Regions from separate parts of the Dechloromonas aromatica RCB genome, predicted to be linked through region 2. Evidence: predicted binding sites of a transcription regulator. Region 2 holds the regulator's gene; each other region holds the start of a gene.

Region 1 (3,280 bases), 1.9 Mb from region 2:
ATTCACGCTTCAGGGACGAGGAGTCGGTGATCAGAAATTTTTCCGGAGACCTTGAGCCATAAGTGAAGTAACCGGTCTTGACTACTTGCAAGTGGCCAGATTGGGAATGGATCAAGGCTTCGCCGAGTTGAAAAAAAATGTCCCGGACAAAGCCGCCTCCCAGGATCAGTCCGACAACGCCAAATACAATTGCGGCTAGCGTGATTGCTGTACGAATGTACTGGCGAAAAATGTTGCGGAATGCAAGTTTGATCATTGCTGCTTAGCGATTGTGACGTAACGCATTGACGATTTCCATGCGCGATGCCTTAACTGCAGGGATCACGCTGGCCAGCAGCGTTGTAATGATGGCAAGCAAATATGCATCCAATGCCATCTGCCAAGTAATGAGAATTTCCGCGGTATAGCCAAAGGACATGCCTGGCGGGGCTGGCATGGGTATGCCAACGGCAGAGATCAGTGCACCAAAAGCGTATGCAAGTACAAGCCCTAGCGCTCCTCCGATAAGGCCCAGTATGACTCCTTCTGCTAAAAACTGACTAAGCACTTCTTTGCGCTTGACGCCAGTGGCCATAATCGTCCCTATCTCACCCGTTCGCTCCATAACGTTCATCATTAGCGTATTCGATATGCTTAGTACGATGATGACGGCAATGATCAGTCGAACGATGCTTACCTGGCGTGAGAATAGTTCTGCCGTCTTGTTGTAAAAATCAGCCATGTCATACCATGGTATGAACTCAAGATTTTTCCCGGCAAAATGCTTTTTTAGATCGCTCAAGGTTTCTGATGTGTTTTCGGTCTTGTCCAGGAGGATCGCGTAGGTGTGAGCCCCCTTGACGCGTAGCAACTGGCGAGCGAGGGTGATTGGGACTCGCAATGCAGCATCGTCGTAGGCTTTCGTGATGGTCGCGAAAAGCCCAAGTACAGTCACCTCTGCTGCGTTTACCCCTCCTGTCGCACTATTTGCCATCAGAACTAGAGTATCGCCAGGCTTTACCCCTAAGTTGTTTGCCAAGCCTTGGCCAATGATAATTCCTTTTTGCTGCTCAGGTGACAGGGGGCGGCCTGAGACAATGGTCAAGGATTTGCTCAAATGCTCCTCGAGAGTGGGGTCTACGCCTTCTCCGATGAAAGAGATTGTTGATTCTCCGTAGCTAGCCAAGCCATTGAAAGATAGTCGAGGGGTCAGTAGCTCTACATGAGGTAATTGTAGGACTGCTTTTTCACGACTGGCATCCGCATCGAGCAGAAACTCAAATGGATCAGCTAAACCTGATTGCAAATAACCCGGTTTGAAAATGCGAATATGACCGAGTTCGGAGTGGATGGTTGATTCGCGACCGTAGCGCAGATTCCATTCGATAAAGCCGCTGGCCAAGAGCAGTGCTGCGATTCCGGATGTGATTGCCAATACAGCTGTCGTCGAGCGACGAAACTGCCTGAAAATGCTCAAAAAGGCTAGTGAGAGCGTTGTCATCATCCAAGGGAGGGGCGATATGGTGTAGGGGAAGACTACTACGAATCGCGTGCCTACTTCTACTAAATGCTATTTAGTTGGCCCGATGAAGAGACGTCGGATTTCTTTACACTTGGCCGGGAAATGAATCTTGTTATTTTTTTAAGATGATGATTTTAAGTGTAAATATATATGTGGCACGTGATGTGCTTAGAACTTCGCGAGTAGCACATTTGATTAATTCGTTCATGGAGGTTGTTATGAACACCAAGTCTAAACTTTCGAAGGCCGTTGCAGCTTTGGCTTTCGTTGCAGCTGCTTCTTCCGTTCAAGCGGCAAATGTTTTTCAGGAATTCACGGTTGCGGAAGGTAGCGTTGCAGGCGCTCTTACTAACACCTTTGTTGCTGACAAGCTCAATGGCGGTTATGCAGAGTATTTGACCATCAATACGGATCTTACTTTTTCTAGTGTTGCCTACGGGGATATTGGTCAATTCTATAAGAATGAGGGATCATCTACGGTATCTTCCCAGCTTGGTTCTTTTACCCCGAATCAGTATGGGATGTATGCCTTGTTTGACTCGTCGGGTCTCTTGACGCCGGGCGGGTTCGTGGGGACGGCTGGTAATTTCCACCTGTGGATTGATCCGAATTCGGATACCACCAAAACTTTAACGGAAAGCGGTAATGTTGCTTCAGTCGCTCTGACTGGGACCGCTGATGATTATGAGATTTTGTTCTCCATCGATCCTACCAAGTTGCTCGGTTTGCCTGGTACGCCTGGGGCATACGATTTTATCTTTAAGGATTTGGTATTGACGGCTGCTGGTGGTAGTTACTTTATTGCACCTAGCCCATTCCATGCCGTAGTGGATGTGAATGGCGATTTCGATGCCTTTAATGATGTTGTGAATGATGTGAATTCGCGTATCGCAGCTGGGACCTTCACAACAACGACCTATAAGGGATCCCAAGGTACGGGTCTCACAGGGGACGTCAGTGCTGTTTTCGTGGTGCCTGAACCTGCATCTCTGGCATTGGTTGGGTTTGGGTTGTTCGCAGCAGGTATGAGCCGTCGCCGTAAATCTGCTTAAATGGCTTTGCTTTAGTCGGTTAAGCCCATGAGCCTTAAACCCCCTCACGCCCTGCGTGGGGGTTTATAAGATGGGTCAGCCTGATCCCCGCCAGCGGTAAGCTGAGTGGGGATTCTTTTTGGAGGCCAGCCCGTGAACGCCATTCATCCTCGTCGGCATTGATCTTGGGAAGTGTTGCTTTCTCTGAGGCGCCGGGGTTCCAGATGCCAGGCGCCTGCAATAGTTGGAAGCCGGGAGAGGCGTGCAAGCGACTACAGGCAGAATTCATCCTCGATGCCGGGGCGCTCATGGCTGCCTTGGGTCGAAACCCTAGCAAAAGCGTAAGGCAGTCATGGTGACGCAGGAGTTAACAACGATTTCTGAGCACCGTGCCTGCCAGTTGTTGGGTAGAGGTAGCCCCGCGCTGTTCGACTGGAGTTCGGTTTTCTAAAGTGAGCGCTCTGTAGCTTGAGCCGCTGTGAGGCCTGAAATTAATTTTGCTCTATTACAAAACTAGTGCGCTCAAAAGCTATAGCGCATTTCAGAATAAATGCGATCGTGTTGATCATATCGCCCAAACATCCCCGTCGGGGGGCCGTTGAAGATGTCAGCGCCCAATAGCAGACGCCAGTTGCGCTGGAGGTTCCAGGTGACGCGGGGGCGGAGTAGCCAGTCGGAGCGGTTCAGGCTGGAGATGAATGTCGCCTGTGCTTCCCAGTTGTTGGTGAGCTTTGTGCTGGCAAAGAGG
Region 2 (3,280 bases):
CCGGAATCGCCGGTGATCAAAACCCCCATGCCCAGAACATCCATGAATACACCATGGAGGCTGACGGTATCGGCCAAACGGGCCGATAGATAGATGCGGAGCAGATCAATCACCGCCGAGCAGGGCTTCGGTGAAAAGATCAGCGGCGTCGAAAACTGCATGCAGGTTTCTTCAACCAGCGGCGGCGGCGTCAGACCATCGGCGACAATCAGTGCTGGAGGCTGCGCACCGAGCAGATCAGAAAGCATCTGGGCAAAACGCCGCTCACCAATGCGCATCGCCCATTCGTATTCGGCCAGGCCCAGGACCTGCAGACGTTCCGGATGAATGATGTTGATGTGGCCGACCAGATCTGCGCCGTAGTTGTTCGACCCCTTGATTTCAATCCGGCGATCAGCCTGGTGGCCAATGTGCCAGTTCAATAGCAGTTTGTCGCGGTTGTCCTCATAGAGCTGTACAAGGTTAACGTGACGCACAGACGTTTCTCAGGACTGAAACAGTGCAAGGACGGCCGCAGAATCAGGGGCAAGTTGCAGCTTTTCGCGGAATGCCCGATCGGAAAAACGCTGGGCAAGTTCGGAAAGAATCTGCAGATGCTGCTCGGTAGCCTGCTCGGGAACGAGCAGGACGAAAAGAAGATCGACCGGACGACCATCCGGCGAATCGAAGGGAACAGGTGTCGCCAGGCGCATAAATGCACCGGCTGCCTGCTTGAGACCTTTAATCCGGCCATGGGGAATCGCGACCCCCTGACCCAGTCCGGTAGAGCCCAGTTTTTCGCGGGCGAAGAGGCTGTCAAAGATTGTTGAGCGCGCCAGTCCGAGTCGAGTTTCGAAGAGAATTCCCGCCTGTTCGAAAACCCGTTTTTTGCTGCTCGCTTCAAGATCGAGCAATACCTGGTCAGCGGTCAGAAGATTGATAAGAGGGTTCATAGGGAAGGGTAATAAAGCAAGGCCGCAGCCATGGCTGCGGCCTGTCGGCGCTTATTCAGCAGCGTCAATCAGTCCCGGCTTGTCACCGCGATGGTGATCCTGAACCTTTTGCTTGTATTTCTGAACTTGGCGGTCCAGCTTGTCGAACAGCGCATCAATGGCAGCGTACAGGTCGTCGCCGGACTCTTCGGCATGCATGTCCTTGCCTGGCACGTGCACAGTCACTTCCGCTTTCTGCTTCAGCTTTTCGACGGACAAAACGACGCTAACGCCGGTTACCTTGTCGAAATGACGGACCACGGGATCCAGCTTGTTTTCGACGTATTCGCGCAGGGCGGGGGTAACTTCGATGTGGTGACCACTAATCTGCAGATTCACTTTTTTCTCCTCTCTCTACAGGGTCTTGCGTAAATTGACCGGGGGGATGTTGAGCGACTCGCGGTATTTGGCAACCGTCCGTCGGGCAACTACGATTCCCTGCTGGCCTAGTATTTCGGATAATTGGCTATCCGACAAGGGCTTCTTGCCATCCTCAGCCGCAATCAATTGCTTGATCAGGGCGCGGATGGCCGTAGCAGAACAAGCACCACCGCTATCGGTGGAGACATGGCTGCCAAAGAAGTATTTCAGTTCGAAGATACCGCGCGGTGTCGCCATGTATTTCTGGCTGGTCACCCGCGATACAGTCGACTCGTGCAGGCCGAGAATATCGGCGATTTCACGCAGCACCAGCGGCCGCATGGCCACTTCGCCGTGTTCGAAGAACTGGCGCTGGCGATCGACAATGGTCTGCGTGACACGGTGTATGGTTTCGAAGCGCTGCTGGACATTCTTGATCAGCCAGCGCGCCTCCTGCAACTGCGTAGATAGATTGCCGTTGCCCCGCCGCTGCTTGGCGAGAATTTCGGCATACAGACGGTTGATGCGCAACCGAGGGTAGGCATCCGGATTGATGTAGGCGGTCCACTTGCCCTTTAGCTTCTTCACGATCACATCCGGCGTGATGTAGCGCGCTTCAATCTGGGCATACCCGGCAGCTGGCCGTGGGTTGAGGCTGGTGATCAGGCTGTGCGCCGCCTTCAAAGCCTCGTCATCGCAACCTGTCAGACGACGAATCTTGGCGAAATCACGGGCGGCGAGCAGTTCGAGATGCTTGTCGACAATAGCCAGGGCCAGTGTACGTTCGGCACATACCGGCAAAACCTTGAGCTGAAGCTGCAGGCATTCCTGAAGACTGCGGGCACCAATGCCGATCGGGTCGAAATTCTGGATATGGCGCAGCGCAATTTCCAGCTCTTCGATTTCAATTTCGTATTCCGGCGGCAGGGTTTCCCACAACTCGACCAGCGGCGCCGAGAGATAGCCATCATCATCGAGTGCTTCGATCAGGAAACGCACCAGACTGCGGTCGCGCTCCGATAGCTGGGTCATGCCCAGTTGCCAGCCCAGATGGTCACGCAGGCTGACGTTGGCCGCATGGATGTCGCGGGAATCGCTATCGTCGTCTTCATCGCGACCGGCGCCGGTAAAGGTCCCGGCATCGGAGGCCCAGCGGTCATCGTCCACCTCCGACGGAGCCGATGGCACATCCTGCTCGCGTTCCTCGCGGGCATCCCGTTCTTCCCGCTCAACCTTTTGCTCGCGCTCACCTTCGTTGCTTTGGGGCGCGTCGAACTGCTGGGCGGCTGAGAAATTATCCCCGCCATGCTCGTCTTCGCGTTCCAGCATGGGATTTTCGAGCAGATAACGCTCGATTTCCTGTTGCATTTCCACCGTCGACAACTGAAGTAGCTTGATCGACTGCTGGAGCTGAGGAGTCAGCGCCAGATGCTGGGATAGTTTTAGCTGGAGAGCGGGCTTCATCGGATAGTGTCGGGTGGGGTCTGTCGGTTAGAGCCTGAAATGCTCGCCGAGATAAACCTTCCGTACGCTTTCATTCTCCACGATTTCGGCCGGCCGTCCAGCGGCCAATACATTTCCGGCGTTGATAATGTAGGCGTGGTCGCAGATACCAAGGGTTTCGCGGACATTGTGGTCGGTGATCAGGACACCAATGCCACGCTCTTTCAAGAAGCGAATGATCTTCTGGATTTCGAGCACGGCAATCGGGTCAACCCCGGCAAAAGGCTCATCGAGCAGGATAAAACGCGGATTGGTGGCCAGGGCGCGGGCAATTTCAACCCGCCGACGCTCACCGCCGGATAATGCAGAGGCATTGACGTGGCGGACATGTCCAACGTGCAGTTCGTTGAGCAGCCCTTCCAGCCGGTCATTTAATTCAGCCTCAGGCAGCTTGAGCAATTCGAGAACGGCGCGGATGTTTTCCTCGACGTTCAGCTTGCGGAAAA
Region 3 (3,280 bases), 830 kb from region 2:
ATGCACGGTGAAATCGGCCGAACCGGCCAGCGGCGGCCTGGCCATGCGCAGCGAATGGGAAACCCCGGCCACGCCGGGGGTCTTCGATTTCAGCCACGTCGATGCCCCTGACTTCCGGGAATTTCTCGAACAGCGCAGCGAGCAGTTCGAGGCCATCTTCACCACCGATTTCCACCGCCAGATCTGGCATGTGCCATTTGGTGACTCACAGATCGAATTGGCCCTTGATCGCGGCAATGTTGAAAGCAAGGGCCAATCAACACCAATCTGCGAAATCGAACTGGAACTGCTCTCCGGCACGGTTGACGACATCTTCGGCCTGACCCGCGAACTGCAGGAAAACCTCGACCTCCACCCGGCCATCGCCAGCAAGGCCGAGCGTGGTTACAGTCTCTTCCTCAACGAACCGCTCCGCCCCTTCAAGGCCCGGCTGACACCGATCAACGAAGAACAGACACCGGTCGAAGCCTTCCGCAGCATCGCACTGGGCTGCCTGGAGCATTTCCAGCGTAACGAAAAAGGCCTGCTCACCGGTGGCGACGCCGAATTCATCCACCAGGCCCGCGTTGCCCTGCGTCGCCTGCGTTCCGCGATCAAACTGTTCGCCCCGGTGCTCCCCTCGGAATTCGTTGCCGCCTACGGTCAAACCTGGCAAACCCTGGCCGGCGCGCTGGGTGACACGCGCAACTGGGATGTCTTCCTCGAAGAAACGCTACCGCCCATTGCTGCCGCCTTCCCCGACAACAAGGACATCAAACGCCTGCGCAAAGCCGCCCAACGGCGCGCCAACAGTGCCCGAAAGTCAGTCATCGGTCTGCTCGCCGTCAGCGAATACCCGCGCCTGCTGCTCGAATTCACCGCTGCCGTTTATACACTCAGCGACACGCTGGCCATGCCGCTCAAGGACTTCACCAAGCAGCAGATCGCCCGTCATGCCAAAAAAGCGCGAAAGCTGGCCAACCGTCACGCCGAACTCAGCCCCGCCGAGCGCCACAAAATGCGCATCGCCTTCAAGAAGCTGCGCTACACGCTGGAATTTTTTACCCCGATACTGCCGCCCAAGCACCTGAAACCCTATCTGGCCGCCCTGGCGCAACTGCAGGATGAGCTGGGTTTGATCAATGATCACGTCACCGCCGAAACCCTGATCGCTGAAGCCCTGGCCGGACACCCAGCCGGACCAGTCCACGGCTGGATTGCTGGGCGACATGAACTGCTGGTCAGCGAATTGCCGGAAGTGCTGCAGACTTGGCTGGCGCAACGGACGCCTTGAAATACTGACCGAAGCGATCTTGATCGATCTAGCAGGCCAAAGATTCGAATTCGCCACCAACGATCTGCTCAGCGAATCTTGAGGACTTTCCTGTCGGGTCTGGCAATACAAGCATTTCAGACAAGAACAAAAAAACCGGGGCTTCTGCCCCGGCTTCTTTTAATAGGGGTTTGACCCCTATTAGGTACAATTCTTGGGATTGTACTTTGTAGTGAGAGTGGTTGTGCATGCCCAGCCACCCGTAGCCGGGTCGAAGGTGAGTGTAATTGTCTTCCCATTCCACTCAGTTGCATGTCCAGCCTTGCCGGTACATACAATAGTAGTGCCGGTAACCGTCGGGGTGCAGAAGGTTGGACCTGCAGAGGTAATTCCGATAAAACCAACGTCAGTTGCGGTTAACGAGGGTGTTCTTCCGTTAAGAACAGCATCCTGGAATCCGGTTTTTGCGGCAGCAATTTCCGCCAATCCGGCGGTCGCATTGGATTTGATTGTGTAATCCTGATAGGCCGGCAATGCGACAGCCGCCAGAATACCGATAATCGCGACGACGATCATCAGTTCAATCAGGGTAAAACCCTTTTGCATGTTCGACATTTGAATCTCCTTTTGGATAAAGACGGGGAAAACTGCTGAGTTACCTATAACAGTTTCCGTGCCAGCTTTTTTGAACTCGCCATCAAAATCAGCAACAATCGCGCAAACCCCTTGTCATTCATGGGCTTGGCCTATTTTGTCGGCCAATGTAAATAAATATAGTCGCCAAACCGCCCCGGCGAAATGACAATTTACGGCACCCTGACTTGACGTAATGCGTCAGACATATCACTCTCCGGCTGAAAATATGGCAAATTCATCATCACCAACGTCGAGCCAGACGAAAAATCAGCAATCCACCTGCTGCGGTTTCAGGAATGCCTTGGCATAGCGGCGGAAAACCTCGCCCTTGACGAAAACCTCATGCAGATCAGGGTCGATATGGCCATTCCGGCTGAAATTTTCGAGGATGGCCAGCGCCTGGGATAGCGTCATGCCGTCCTTGTACGGCCTATCCTTGGCGGTCAGTGCCTCGAAGATATCGGCGATGCCCATCATCCGGGCCTGCCAGCTCATCTCTTCGCGCTTCAGGCCTTTCGGGTAGCCCTTGCCATCCATGCGCTCGTGGTGACCGCCGGCGTATTCCGGCACGTTCTTCAGATGCTTTGGCCACGGCAACTGTTCGAGCATGCGGATGGTGGTGACGATATGGTGATTGATGATCTCACGCTCGGCACGGTTCAGCGTGCCGGAACGGATGGTCAGGTTTTCGAGTTCATCCTCACTGAGGAAAGGCGCTACTTCGCCAGCGGCATTTCGCCAACAGTAGCGCCCGGCAATCTGGCGGACGCGCGCGATGTCTGCATCCAACATTTTTTCGCAGCCGATGTTGGCCTGACGCAAAAAGGCGCGATCAAGATCGATGTGCTGGCAGGCCGCGGCATAGGCAGTTTCCGCCGCAGCCGAATCGGCACCTGCCGCGATGGCTTGCCACTTGCGCACCTCGGCATCGCGGCGGACGACTTCAAAGCGGGTGTCGATCAAATGAATGCGGTCGTAGAGGGTTTGCAGCTTGGTCGCCTTATCGACGACATGCACCGGCGTCGTCACCTTGCCGCAATCGTGCAGCAGCGCGGCGATGCGCAGTTCGTAGCGGTCCTTGTCGGTCAGCCGGAAGTCGGCGAGCGGCCCTTCGCGGCTGGCGTCGGCCGCTTCAGCCAGCATCATGGTCAGTTCCGGCACCCGCTGACAGTGACCGCCGGTATAGGGCGATTTTTCGTCGATGGCCGTGTTGATCAGCTGGATGAAGGACTCGAACAGTGCTTCAAATTGCTGCACCAGCTGGCGGTTGCTCAGCGCCACCGCCGCCTGCGAGGCGAGTGACTCGGCCAGCCGCTGGTCCCCCGGTGAAAATTCGCGCACCTTGCCGGTGGAAGCATCGATGGCATTGATCAGTTGCAGTACCCCGATCAC

What was found. The regulator sigma-54, encoded in region 2, starts transcription at its own class of promoters, with help from an activator protein. The targets are predictions, from matches to a motif close to TGGCACGCTTNCTGCTNA.
Region 1: pepA (flocculation-associated PEP-CTERM protein PepA) is a predicted target of sigma-54. The motif match lies at 1,655-1,672, and genes of this name have one in related genera.
Region 3: DARO_RS17155 (pilin) is a predicted target of sigma-54. The motif match lies at 1,914-1,931, and genes of this name have one in related genera.

The regions. Positions count from the first base shown of each region.
Region 1 covers NC_007298.1:2,578,883-2,582,162, reverse strand. The annotation lists gene DARO_RS12340 (FtsX-like permease family protein) at 1-256, opposite strand, end outside; gene DARO_RS12335 (FtsX-like permease family protein) at 263-1,483, opposite strand; gene pepA (flocculation-associated PEP-CTERM protein PepA) at 1,720-2,553, shown strand; gene DARO_RS12325 (DUF1302 family protein) at 3,055-3,280, opposite strand, start outside.
Region 2 covers NC_007298.1:4,446,683-4,449,962, forward strand. The annotation lists gene hprK (HPr(Ser) kinase/phosphatase) at 1-476, opposite strand, end outside; gene ptsN (PTS IIA-like nitrogen regulatory protein PtsN) at 486-932, opposite strand; gene hpf (ribosome hibernation-promoting factor, HPF/YfiA family) at 984-1,310, opposite strand; gene DARO_RS21130 (RNA polymerase factor sigma-54) at 1,326-2,795, opposite strand; gene lptB (LPS export ABC transporter ATP-binding protein) at 2,823-3,280, opposite strand, start outside.
Region 3 covers NC_007298.1:3,612,305-3,615,584, forward strand. The annotation lists gene DARO_RS17150 (CYTH and CHAD domain-containing protein) at 1-1,273, shown strand, start outside; gene DARO_RS17155 (pilin) at 1,454-1,867, opposite strand; gene DARO_RS17160 (HD family phosphohydrolase) at 2,156-3,280, opposite strand, start outside.